Regions from separate parts of the Pseudomonas sp. LB3P14 genome, predicted to be linked through region 3. Evidence: predicted binding sites of a transcription regulator. Region 3 holds the regulator's gene; each other region holds the start of a gene.
What was found. The regulator sigma-54, encoded in region 3, starts transcription at its own class of promoters, with help from an activator protein. The targets are predictions, from matches to a motif close to ANTGGCATNNANNTTGCTNT.
Positions count from the first base shown of each region.

Region 1 (3,076 bases), 3.2 Mb from region 3:
GAGCATTTTTGCGCGGATATCAATATGGCGTTGGTGGCAAATCCCGTGAGCTTTGCCCATTTACTCTACCGTCGGTACGCCAAGCCTGGATTAACGGCTGGCGAGAAGGACGCGGCGACAACTGGGACGGTATGACCGGCACTGCGGGAATCCATAGACTCAACGAACTTCACGCCGTCGGCTAATTACAGGGCTTAACACACTCCGACACGACAATCTGATGACTGAATGACTTAACCACGCACGTCCCATCCGGGCGGCGGGCTCCGGCCCAGGGGCTCCTTCGAGGAGCCCTTTTTTATGCCTGTTCTTTGGTCAAACACGCCGCTGTAGGAGCACGGCTTGCCGGCGAAGGCGATTTTGAGGACGCCTTCGCTGGCAAGCCATGCTCCTACAGGATTTAGCGCAGGGCTGCGATGGCGTCTACAGATTCACGAATCAGCGCCGGGCCTTTATAGATGAAGCCGGAATAGAGCTGCACCAGGCTCGCCCCCGCAGCGATTTTCTCAGCCGCGTGCTTGCCTTCGGTGATGCCGCCCACGGCGATGATCGGCAAGCGACCGGCCAACTCTGCCGCCAGCACCTTCACGGTGTGGGTGCTCTTGTCGCGAACCGGTGCGCCGGACAGACCGCCCGCCTCGTCGCCGTGCTCCATGCCTTCAACGCCGACGCGGCTCAGGGTGGTGTTGGTAGCGATCACCGCATCCATCCCGGTTTCGATCAGCGCTTGCGCGACCTGAGCGGTTTCTTCGTCGGTCATGTCCGGCGCAATCTTGATCGCCAGTGGGACATGTTTACCGTGGCGCAGCGCCAGTTCTGCCCGGCGCGTAGCCAGGTCAGCCAACAATTGCTTCAGCGAATCGCCGAACTGCAGGCTGCGCAGGCCAGGGGTATTCGGCGAGCTGACGTTGACCGTCACGTAGCTGGCGTGGGCGTAGACCTTGTCCAGACAGATCAGGTAGTCGTCGACCGCCCGCTCAACCGGGGTATCGAAGTTTTTTCCGATATTGATACCCAGCACGCCCTTGTATTTGGCCGCCGCCACTCGGGCCAGCAGGTGATCGACGCCGAGGTTGTTGAACCCCATGCGGTTGATGATCGCCTCGGCATCCGGCAGACGGAAAATTCGTGGCTTCGGGTTGCCCGGCTGCGGACGCGGGGTGATGGTGCCGATTTCGACAAAACCAAAACCCAGTTGGGCAAAACCGTCGATGGCCGCGCCGTTCTTGTCCAGACCGGCCGCCAGACCTACCGGGTTCGGGAAGTCCAGGCCCATGACGGTCACCGGCATTTTCACCGGTGCCTTGCACAGCAAGCCGTTGAGGCCCAAACGCCCGCCCGCGCCGATCAGGTCCAGGGACAGATCGTGGGAGGTTTCCGGGGAAAGTTTGAACAACAGCTGACGGGCCAGGGTGTACATGGGCGGGTTTGACTCTGGGCTACGAAAAGTGGCGGCGATTATAGCCGGGCATCGAGGTTGCAGGCGAGGCGCGCGACAAAATCAGTGAGCGATGGCATATGCCTTGCACCGTCACTGACATCAGCACTCATGCCAACGGCGGGATGAGTCGAAAGACAAAGGCGTCGTCACTTGGCCTTGCTCTGGCAAGCAGCCCGGTACGGCGCTTTTTTATGGAAGGTGTTTACTGATGATTGAAGTTCCAGCCAACCCTCTGGCCTGGGTCAACGGCAGCGATGCTCCGGAAAAGACCGAAATCAACCTCGGCTTCATGGCCCTGAGTGACTGCGCCTCCGTGGTGGTCGCCGCCACGCAGGGCTTTGCCCAACCTTATGGCCTGACCCTGAACCTCAAGCGCCAGCCGTCCTGGGCTAACCTGCGGGACAAACTGGTCAGTGGCGAACTCGACGCCGCCCACAGCCTGTACGGTTTGATCTACGCCGTGCATTTGGGTATCGGCGGTGTCGCGTCGACCGACATGGCAGTGCTCATGGGCCTGAATCAGAATGGCCAGAGCATCAATCTCTCCCATGGCTTACAGGCCCTGGGCGTGACCAGTCCTGAAGCACTCGACCGGCACGTGCACCAAAGTCGCCCAAAACTCACTTTCGCCCAGACATTTCCTACAGGCACTCACGCAATGTGGCTGTATTACTGGCTCGCGAGTCAGGGCATCCATCCGCTGCAGGACGTCAACAGCGTGGTGGTGCCGCCGCCGCAAATGGTCGCGCACCTGCAAGCCGGACGCATCGATGGTTTCTGCGTCGGCGAGCCATGGTCCGCCAGCGCAGTGCAGCAAAACCTGGGGTTCACCCTGGCCACCACCCAGACCATCTGGCCCGATCATCCGGAAAAAGTCCTCGGGTGCACCCGCGCTTTTGTCGAGCAATACCCCAACACCGCCCGGGCGCTGGTGATGGCGATCCTCGAAGCCAGCCGCTTCATCGAACAAAGCACGGAAAATCGCTGCAGCACCGCGAAGCTGTTGAGTGCGCCCGAATACCTCGACGCGCCACTCGACTGCATTGCGCCGAGGTTGCTCGGTGACTACGCCGATGGCCTCGGTAATCGTTGGCAGGATCCGCATACCCTGCGTTTCCATGCGGACGGCGAGGTCAACCTGCCTTATTTGTCCGACGGCATGTGGTTCATGACCCAGTTCCGCCGCTGGGGCTTGTTGCGCGACGACCCGGACTACCTCGGCGTGGCCCGTCAGGTCCAGCAACTAGACTTGTATCGAGAGGCCGCCACGGCGGTGGGTGTAGCCGCCCCGGGTCAGGAAATGCGCAGCAGCCAGTTGATCGACGGCAAGGTCTGGGACGGCTTGGACCCCGCCGGATACGCCCGCAGTTTCAAGCTGCACGCCATGAGCGACAGCTCGCCCCTTCTCGCCAGCCGCTGACAGGAGACTGCGAATATGTTGCGTATCCTGCTGATCAACGACACCGCGAAGAAAGTCGGTCGCCTGAAGGCGGCCCTGACCGAAGCCGGGTTCGAGGTGATCGACGAGTCGGGCCTGACCATCGACCTGCCTGCGCGCGTCGAAACGGTGCGTCCGGATGTCATTTTGATCGATACCGAGTCACCGAGCCGCGATGTGATGGAGCAAGTGGTGCT
Region 1 is NZ_CM142714.1:7,471,690-7,474,765, reverse strand. It holds gene rmf (ribosome modulation factor) at 1-185, shown strand, start outside; gene ACYZT5_RS34355 (quinone-dependent dihydroorotate dehydrogenase) at 401-1,420, opposite strand; gene ACYZT5_RS34350 (CmpA/NrtA family ABC transporter substrate-binding protein) at 1,650-2,861, shown strand; gene ACYZT5_RS34345 (ANTAR domain-containing response regulator) at 2,877-3,076, shown strand, end outside.
Region 1: the regulator sigma-54 is predicted to act here: its motif matches at 1,511-1,530, upstream of ACYZT5_RS34350 (CmpA/NrtA family ABC transporter substrate-binding protein).

Region 2 (3,076 bases), 2.9 Mb from region 3:
CATCGCGCCACTGCAATCGGAGCATGACGACAGCGAAGCCATGGCCGGCGCGGTACTTACTCTGCACCGCGCCGACCGGGTCGGTGAGCGCATCTATAACGTGCGCAAGCAGGAGCTGCGCGGTTTCGACAGCATTTTCCAAAGCTCGAAGGTGATGGCCGCCGTAGTGCGCGAAGCCCGACGCATGGCGCCGCTGGATGCGCCGCTATTGATAGAAGGTGAAACCGGTACCGGTAAAGAGTTGTTGGCGCGCGCCTGCCATCTGGCAAGTCCGCGTGGGCAGTCACCCTTGATGGCGCTCAACTGCGCCGGTCTGCCGGAATCCATGGCTGAGACGGAACTGTTCGGCTACGGCCCCGGTGCTTTCGAGGGGGCACGGGCAGAAGGCAAGCTCGGGCTGCTGGAATTGACGGCGGGCGGTACGCTGTTTCTCGATGGCGTCGGGGAAATGAGCCCGCGCTTACAGGTGAAATTGCTGCGCTTCCTGCAGGACGGTTGCTTCCGTCGTGTGGGCAGCGATGAAGAGGTTTATCTGGATGTGCGGGTGATCTGTGCAACGCAGGTCGACCTGTCCGAGTTGTGCGCGCGCGGTGAGTTTCGCCAGGATTTGTATCACCGTTTGAATGTGCTTTCGCTGCACATCCCGCCACTGCGCGAATGCCTCGATGGTTTGACGCCGCTGGTGGAGCACTTCCTCGATCAGGCCAGTCGGCAGATCGGTTGCCCACTGCCAAAACTGGCGCCGGCGGCGATGGAGCGGCTCAGTCATTACCACTGGCCGGGTAATGTCCGGCAATTGGAAAATGTGTTGTTCCAAGCGGTTTCCTTGTGCGAGGGCGGGACCGTCAAGGCCGAACATATTCGCCTGCCGGATTACGGCGTGCGTCAGCCACTTGGCGATTTCTCGCTCGAGGGCGGGCTGGACGAAATTGTCGGGCGCTTCGAGAAAGCGGTGCTTGAGCGCTTGTATTCGGAGCATCCAAGTAGTCGCCAACTGGGGAAGCGGTTGGGGGTTTCGCATACGACCATTGCCAATAAGTTGCGTGAGTATGAAGTCGGCAAGGACAACACCTGACTGATCGTTCCCACGCGCAGCAAAGGAATGCCTCAATGGACGCTCTGGGTCCGCTCTTGGGACGCGGAGCGTCCCGGGCTGCATTCCCACGCGGAGCGTGGGAACGATCAGGCGACGGAAGCTGAGCGTTGCCGCGAAGCGGCATAACACCGCCGGTTTTTCGACTTCGATACATTTCCCCATTCCCCGCAAAACCCCTCAAGTCCTTTGTTTGCCGGGCCCTGTGCCGCCAGAAAAAAGTTGGTCTGCAAATTGCTTATGGCTCAGCAGTACAGCAGTGGGCGGCAAACGTCCGGCATGCAGAGGAAAGAGTGTGGACAAGTACCTTTATGTGGCAATGACCGGCGCCAGCCAGAATGCACTGGCGCAGAAGGCTCATGCCAACAACCTGGCGAACATCTCCACCAACGGTTTCCAGAAAGACCTGGAGCAGGCTCGTTCGATGCCGGTGTTCGGTGACAGCTTTCCGGCGCGTGCGTTTGCCTTGTCCGAGCGTCCGGCCACCGACTTCTCCCCTGGTGCGCTGGTGCAAACCGGTCGCGATCTCGATGTCGCGGTGCAAGGCAGCGGATGGATCGCCGTGCAGAACCCTGACGGCGGCGAAAGCTACGTACGCACCGGCAGCCTGAACGTTGACGCCCTGGGCGTGCTGCGGGCCGGCAACGGTATGCCGGTGATGGGCAATGGCGGGCCGATTGCCGTGCCGCCCGAGCAGCAAATCGAAGTGGGCGAGGACGGCACCATCAGCATTCGTGCGATGGGCGAAGGTCCTCGCGTGATGGCGGAAGTCGACCGCATCAAACTGGTCAACCCTGATTTCAAGAACATGACCAAAGGCCTGGACGGTTCGATCCACACCAAGGACGGCAAGCCGGCGCAAGCCGATGCCAACGTCAAGCTGGTGTCCGGTTTTCTCGAGTCGAGCAATGTCAATGCCGTGGAAGAAATGACCTCGGTGCTGGCCCTGGCCAAGCAGTTCGAGCTGCACATAAAGATGATGAACACCGCCAAAGACGATGACCAGGCCATGGCTCGGGTCTTGCAGATCAGCTAATTATCAGAACGTCGCGCCGTAAAACAGGCGCACGAGGAGAATCGAATGCTTCCGGCTCTATGGGTTGCCAAAACAGGTCTGTCCGCCCAGGACACCAACCTGACGACCATTTCCAACAACCTGGCCAACGTGTCGACCACGGGTTTCAAACGTGACCGCGCTGAGTTCCAGGACTTGCTCTACCAGATCAAACGCCAGCCAGGCGCCCAGTCGACCCAGGACAGTGAACTGCCGTCGGGTCTGCAATTGGGTACCGGTGTGCGCATCGTCGGCACCCAGAAAAACTTCACCGCCGGCAGCCTGCAAACCACCGAGCAGCCGTTGGACATGGCCATCGACGGTCGCGGTTTCTTCCAGATTCTGCAGCCGGACGGCACCACGTCCTATACCCGTGACGGTACGTTCCACCTGGACTCCAACGGTCAGATCGTGAACGCCAGCGGCTTCGCCCTGGAACCGGCCATTGTCATCCCCAACGATGCCCAGACCTTCACGGTCGGTCGCGACGGCACCGTGTCCATCACCGTTGCCGGCAACGCGGCGTCCCAGGTGATCGGCAACCTGCAAACCGCCGACTTCATCAACCCGGCCGGCTTGCAGGCCGTGGGCAACAACCTGTTCCTGGAAACCGCTGCCAGCGGCGCGCCGCAAGTCGGCACCCCAGGCCTGGCCGGTTTCGGCACCACGCTGCAGAACACCCTGGAAACGTCCAACGTCAGCACCGTTGAAGAGATGGTCAACATGATCACCACTCAGCGCGCTTACGAGATGAACTCCAAGGTGATCTCCACCGCCGACCAGATGCTCTCGTTCGTAACGCAGAATCTGTAATCAAGTCTATGAGGCGGCCATCAGGTCGCCGGCAACACCGTGAGGTAGGGTCATGAATCGCTTTGTATCTGTTCTGGCACTGAGTGGGATCGCCGCGCTCGCGGGCTGCGTCGGTC
Region 2 is NZ_CM142714.1:7,129,624-7,132,699, forward strand. It holds gene ACYZT5_RS32725 (sigma-54-dependent transcriptional regulator) at 1-1,075, shown strand, start outside; gene ACYZT5_RS32730 (flagellar basal body rod protein FlgF) at 1,389-2,129, shown strand; gene flgG (flagellar basal-body rod protein FlgG) at 2,175-2,960, shown strand; gene flgH (flagellar basal body L-ring protein FlgH) at 3,013-3,076, shown strand, end outside.
Region 2: the regulator sigma-54 is predicted to act here: its motif matches at 1,315-1,334, upstream of ACYZT5_RS32730 (flagellar basal body rod protein FlgF).

Region 3 (3,076 bases):
AAGGTGTCAGCCATTAGCAAGAGCAACGTACCAATAACGCTTTATAGTTTTTTATTGTTACAGCGCTCTAGGCAAACACTTCAGTTTCAGGCATATAATTTGCTTATGTTTGGCGCCCCGGCGCCCTGTAGTGGATGGCGCATGTGCGCCGGCGAATAAGGTGTTAAGCCCCTGCCATGAAACCATCGCTAGTCTTGAGAATGGGCCAGCAGCTGACGATGACACCGCAGCTGCAACAGGCCATCCGCCTGCTCCAATTGTCGACCCTGGACCTGCAACAGGAAATCCAGGAGGCCCTGGAGTCCAATCCGATGCTCGAACGCCAGGAAGAAGGCGACGACTTCGATAATGCCGACCCCTTGGCCGACAAAGCGGAACAGCAACCCAACGCCGATGTTTCGGAACCCTCTTACCAGGAAACCGCCCCGACGGTGGACAACCTCGAGGAAGGTGACTGGAACGAGCGCATTCCCAACGAACTGCCCGTCGATACCGCGTGGGAAGACGTCTACCAGACCAGCGCCAGCAGCCTGCCGAGCAACGATGACGACGAGTGGGATTTCACCACCCGTACATCGGCCGGCGAAAGCCTGCAAAGCCATCTGTTGTGGCAACTGAACCTGGCACCGATGTCCGACACTGATCGCCTGATTGCCGTGACCCTGATCGACTGCATCAACAATCAGGGCTACCTGGACGAAACCCTCGAGGAGATTCTCGAAGCCTTCGATCCGGAGCTGGACATCGAACTGGACGAAATCGAAGCCGTCCTGCACCGCATCCAGCAATTCGAACCCGCTGGCATCGGCGCCCGTAACCTGGGCGAATGCCTGCTGCTGCAATTGCGTCAGTTGTCCGCCAAGACCCCTTGGCTGGTCGAGGCCAAACGCCTGGTCACCGATTATATCGACCTGCTCGGCAGCCGTGATTACAGCCAGCTGATGCGTCGCATGAAGCTCAAGGAAGATGAGCTGCGCCAAGTGATTGAACTGGTCCAGAGCCTCAACCCGCGCCCAGGCTCGCAGATCGAGTCCAGCGAAGCCGAATACGTCGTTCCCGACGTGATCGTACGCAAGGACAACGAGCGCTGGTTGGTGGAACTGAACCAGGAATCCGTGCCGCGACTGCGGGTCAATGCTCAATACGCCGGTTTCGTGCGCCGCGCCGACACCAGCGCCGACAACACCTTCATGCGCAATCAGTTGCAAGAGGCCCGCTGGTTTATCAAGAGCCTGCAAAGCCGCAACGAAACCCTGATGAAAGTAGCCACTCAGATCGTCGAGCATCAGCGCGGCTTTCTTGAATACGGCGACGAAGCCATGAAACCGCTGGTCCTGCATGACATCGCCGAAGCGGTGGGCATGCACGAGTCGACGATTTCACGGGTGACCACGCAGAAATTCATGCATACCCCACGGGGCATATATGAACTGAAATACTTTTTCTCCAGTCACGTCAGCACCTCTGAGGGCGGTGAATGCTCGTCTACGGCGATCCGCGCGATCATCAAAAAACTGGTTGCCGCGGAAAATCAGAAAAAGCCGTTGAGTGACAGCAAGATCGCTGGTTTACTGGAGGCACAAGGCATTCAGGTGGCTCGCCGCACCGTCGCCAAGTACCGCGAATCCCTCGGGATCGCGCCTTCGAGCGAACGCAAGCGGTTGATGTAGAGCCACGCCACAGCGTTCCAGTGGCAGGCATTTCTGCCTGCCGCTTTATGCACTGGCAACGAAGGAGAAGCTGTATGCAAGTCAACATCAGTGGACACCAACTGGAAGTGACCGAACCTCTTCGCACCTACATCGGCGAAAAACTCGAACGATTAGAGAGGCATTTCGACAAGATCACCAACGTGCAAGTCACGATGACGGTCGAAAAGCTCAAGCAGAAAATCGAAGCCACGCTGCATATTCCCGGCAATGAAGTGGTCGCAAACGCGGAGCATACTGATATGTACGCGGCGATCGACGCACTGACCGACAAGCTGGATAAACAACTCAAAAAGCATAAGGAAAAGACCCAAAGCCTCCTCCAGGGCGCGACCGGTCGTTAACACTCCCAACCCATGATCCGACTTGAAAGCATCCTGACCCCCGGCCGTTCCCTCGTGAACGTGCCGGGCGGCAGTAAAAAGAAAGCCCTCGAGCAAATTGCCAACCTTATCCACCGCGAAGTGCCGGATCTGGCGATGCAGGATGTCTTCGAGAGTCTGGTCGCCCGTGAAAAACTCGGTTCCACCGGTTTTGGTAACGGCATCGCTATCCCCCACTGCCGCCTCAAGGGCTGCGACGCGCCCATCAGTGCCTTGATGCACCTGGACGCCCCCATCGATTTCGACGCCATCGACGGTGCCCCGGTTGACCTGCTGTTCGTTCTGCTAGTCCCGCAGGCTGCCACCGATGCGCACCTGGAGCTACTGCGCCAGATCGCCAGCATGCTCGATCGCAAGGAAGTGCGCGAAAAACTGCGCAGCGCCCCGAGCAATGAAGCCTTGTATCAGGTCGTCCTGGACGAGCAAAACGGTCAGTAATCATGCGCTTGATCATCGTCAGTGGCCGCTCCGGCTCAGGTAAAAGTACCGCGCTCGATGTTCTCGAGGACAACGGCTACTACTGCATCGACAACCTTCCCGCCGGCCTGTTGCCGGAACTGGCCGAGCGCGCGTTGATTCACACCGAGCTGGCACAACCGCTGGTTGCCGTGTCCATCGATGCGCGCAACTTGCCAAGTCACTTGTCGCGGTTTCCCGAGCTGCTGGAAGAAGTACGCAGCCGGCATATCCAGTGTGATGTGCTTTATCTGGACGCCGACGAAGAAACCTTGCTCAAACGCTTCTCGGAAACCCGCCGGCGTCACCCGCTGAGCACTGCCAATCGCTCGCTGGCCGAAGCCATCAACGATGAAACCAGCCTGCTCGGGCCGATTGCCGACCTCGCCGATCTCAAAGTAAACACTACCAACCTGAACCTGTATCAGCTGCGCGATACCATCAAGCTGCGCCTGCTGAACCAGCCGGAGCCCGGTACTGCGTTTCTGGTGGAGTCTTTTGGTTTCAAGCGTGGCATGCCGGTGGACG
Region 3 is NZ_CM142714.1:4,269,597-4,272,672, forward strand. It holds gene ACYZT5_RS19750 (RNA polymerase factor sigma-54) at 177-1,670, shown strand; gene hpf (ribosome hibernation-promoting factor, HPF/YfiA family) at 1,745-2,053, shown strand; gene ptsN (PTS IIA-like nitrogen regulatory protein PtsN) at 2,066-2,530, shown strand; gene rapZ (RNase adapter RapZ) at 2,533-3,076, shown strand, end outside.

Region 4 (3,076 bases), 2.1 Mb from region 3:
TGCCTTCCATGTTGATCTCCACCGGGTCTTCGGCGGTGGAGATGTTGATGTCCACGGTATTGAGAATGTTCAGCCCGGTGTAGAGCGACACGGTTTTGCCCGAACCGGTGGGCCCGGTCACCAGAATCATCCCCTGTGGCTGCTTGAGGGCGGCCATGTACAGGTCTTTCTGGTCGGGCTCATAGCCGAGGGCGTCGATGCCCATTTGAGCGCTGGACGGGTCGAGGATCCGGATTACCACTTTCTCGCCCCACAGGGTCGGTAGGGTGTTGACCCGGAAGTCTATGGATTTGCTCTTGGACAGGCGCATTTTGATCCGCCCGTCCTGGGGCCGGCGCCGTTCGGAGATGTCGAGGCTGGCCATGACTTTCAGCCGCGCGGCGATGCGATTGGCCAGTTGAATCGGTGGTTTGGCTACTTCACGCAAAAGTCCGTCGGTACGCACCCGCACGCGGTAGGTTTTTTCATAGGGTTCGAAATGCAGGTCGGAAGAGCCGCTCTTGATAGCATCGAGCAACATCTTGTGGACAAAGCGCACCACCGGCGCGTCATCGGCATCCTGGCCGGCGATGGCTTCCAGTTTGTCGTCATCGATCGACTCGATGTCCACACCATCAAGGTCGACATCGGCCATGTCTTCCATGCCGGCGCCTTGGGTATCGAAGAATTTTTCGATGGCGTCGCTGAGTTTGTCCTCCTCCACCAGGATGGCTTCAGTGTTCAGCCCGGTGCTGAACTGGATGTCATTGATGGCTTGCTGATTGGTCGGGTCGGAAACCCCCACGAACAACTTGTTGCCGCGCCGCCAGAGGGGCAGGGCATGGTGCTGACGGAGCAGTTTCTCGCTGACCAGTCCCTTGGGCTGGGTCTCCTTGTTCAGGCAGTTGAGGTCCAGCAAGGCCATGCCAAAGTGTTCCGAGGCAATCTCGGCCACCTGGCGGCTTTGCACCAGTTTGCTCTGCACCAGGTAAGTCACCAGGGAGATGCGATTGCGTAGGGCTTGCTGATACGCCTGTTGCGCGCTTTTATCAGTGAGCAGCTCGGCCAGGACTAATTGCTTGGCCAGACCGCTAAGGGCGATGTCATTCATGGGGATACCGGACGCAGACAGTTCATGACTTATAGCCTAGTCAAGCAGCGGAACCAAACCAGCACTGCTCAGGTGACAAAAAGTGTCAGATAGTGCGGATCCTGGGGGTAGGAAAGGGCTTTGTGTTGGCCTCGTGCCCCTATAACAGGGGGCGAAGGGCTTGGCATGGGCTGTGCTGCGGCTAATTCAGATCATGAGATTTCGACTCATGCATGGAGCTTGTCTATGAATACTCAAAAAGGTTTTACCCTGATCGAACTGTTGATCGTGGTGGCGATCATCGGGATTCTGGCGACGGTTGCGCTGCCGCAGTATTCGAAGTATCAATCGCGGGCGAAGGTCACCGCCGGTCTTGCTGAAATATCGGCATTGAAGGTCCCCTACGAAGACATTATGAATCAAGGCACCGTCCCCACCCTCGCTCTGCTCGGCGTTAGCGCGACCACAGGCAATTGCACGATTGCGGTGGCGGGCAACATCACTTCTGGTGTTGGCAGTATTGGCTGCACGATCCTCAATGCAAACGGTCAGGTGGCCGGCAAGACCATCACGCTTTCGCGCGCGCTGGCCGGTGGCTGGACTTGCGCCTCAACGGTACTCAAAGAGTACGCGCCTACGGGTTGCCCTGGCGTCTAATCCATCGCCAAGTCTGTCCCATGCCCCGCCTTTCACGACGCGGAGCATTTTTTTGTCCGTCATTTGGGGAGCGATTCAAATAATCAAGAAAACCCCAACAATTCATGGCCTTAGGCCTGTGCTAAAACCCGCAACTTGCATGTACATAATTTCGAAGTCATGCATTTTGCATGATTCCGAAAATCAGTTGATTTGGTAAGTTATTGTTTTATAAGCATTTATTTCTCGTCTCAAAGTTGGCACAGCGTTCGCAATATCTCTGGTAACCCTGCTGACAAGACACGCAGCAGACTTTATAGAAAAACAGGAGTTACTCGTATGAAGAAGTTCGCTATCGCCGCCGCTACTGCTACCGCGCTGACCCTGACCATGGCCAACGCAGCTTTTGCACAGACCACCCAAACCACCCAGGCCCCGATGACTCTGGCGGCTGGTGAAATGACCAAGGCCACGGAAGCTACTTCCGATACTTGGATCACTACCAAAGTCAAAAGTGACTTGGTGACCGAAAAAGGCATTCCTGGTACCGACATTAAAGTCGAAACCAACAAAGGCGTCGTGTCCCTGTCGTCCACCGTTGCGGTGACAGACGCTCAGAAAGCCACCGCTGTGGCCATCACCAAGAAAATCAAAGGCGTCAAGGCGGTCTCCGCTGACGGCCTGAAAGCCGAGTAAGGCAAGGCTTCTCGCCTGGACTGGGAGAAGGCGTGGTAGGCGGGCCGAGTAATACGTCTGCCGCCTCTGGAGAGTTCATGCGAAAGGCCATAAGGATGTGGCCATTACAGGCCCCGGCATTCGTGTCGGGGCCTGTTCTATTTGGCAAACGCAAAAGATCTTCAGTTGCCGCGCTTGCTGGTGATCTGCCTCAAACGATTACCTTCAAAACGCAGGTACTGATACATTCCGCCGTTGGGCCCGTAGGTCCATTCCTCGACCTGAAATTCTTCCCGCCGGTTAGCGCTGCGCTTGTAGCCCAACAGATCGCGGCTGACTGGTTCACCGCATTTCTGCAGCACTTCACTGGACCTGTCCCCGACACTGACCAATTGACTGCCGCAGCGCAGGGTATCGGCTGCCGAGACCTGACTGGCGGCCATCGCCAGTGCCAGGCTCATCAACCATTTCGCGCCCATCATTCGGCATCCAGATGCATCGGCGTAACCACCCGGCCGTCACTTTGCGCTTCGCCGAGGTTAGCGTCGATGAAGTACACGCGGTCATCGGCCAACTGACCCTTGTCGACCAGATAGTCCTTGATGCTGCTGGCGCGTTCCTGGCCCAGCTGGCGTAAGAGAACGTCGCTGGAACTCCAGAATTTGATCACGTCTGCGCGCATCTTCGCCGTGCGTT
Region 4 is NZ_CM142714.1:6,359,763-6,362,838, forward strand. It holds gene pilB (type IV-A pilus assembly ATPase PilB) at 1-1,090, opposite strand, end outside; gene ACYZT5_RS29170 (pilin) at 1,316-1,726, shown strand; gene ACYZT5_RS29175 (BON domain-containing protein) at 2,045-2,401, shown strand; gene ACYZT5_RS29180 (DUF2845 domain-containing protein) at 2,563-2,859, opposite strand; gene ACYZT5_RS29185 (DUF748 domain-containing protein) at 2,859-3,076, opposite strand, start outside.
Region 4: the regulator sigma-54 is predicted to act here: its motif matches at 1,250-1,269, upstream of ACYZT5_RS29170 (pilin).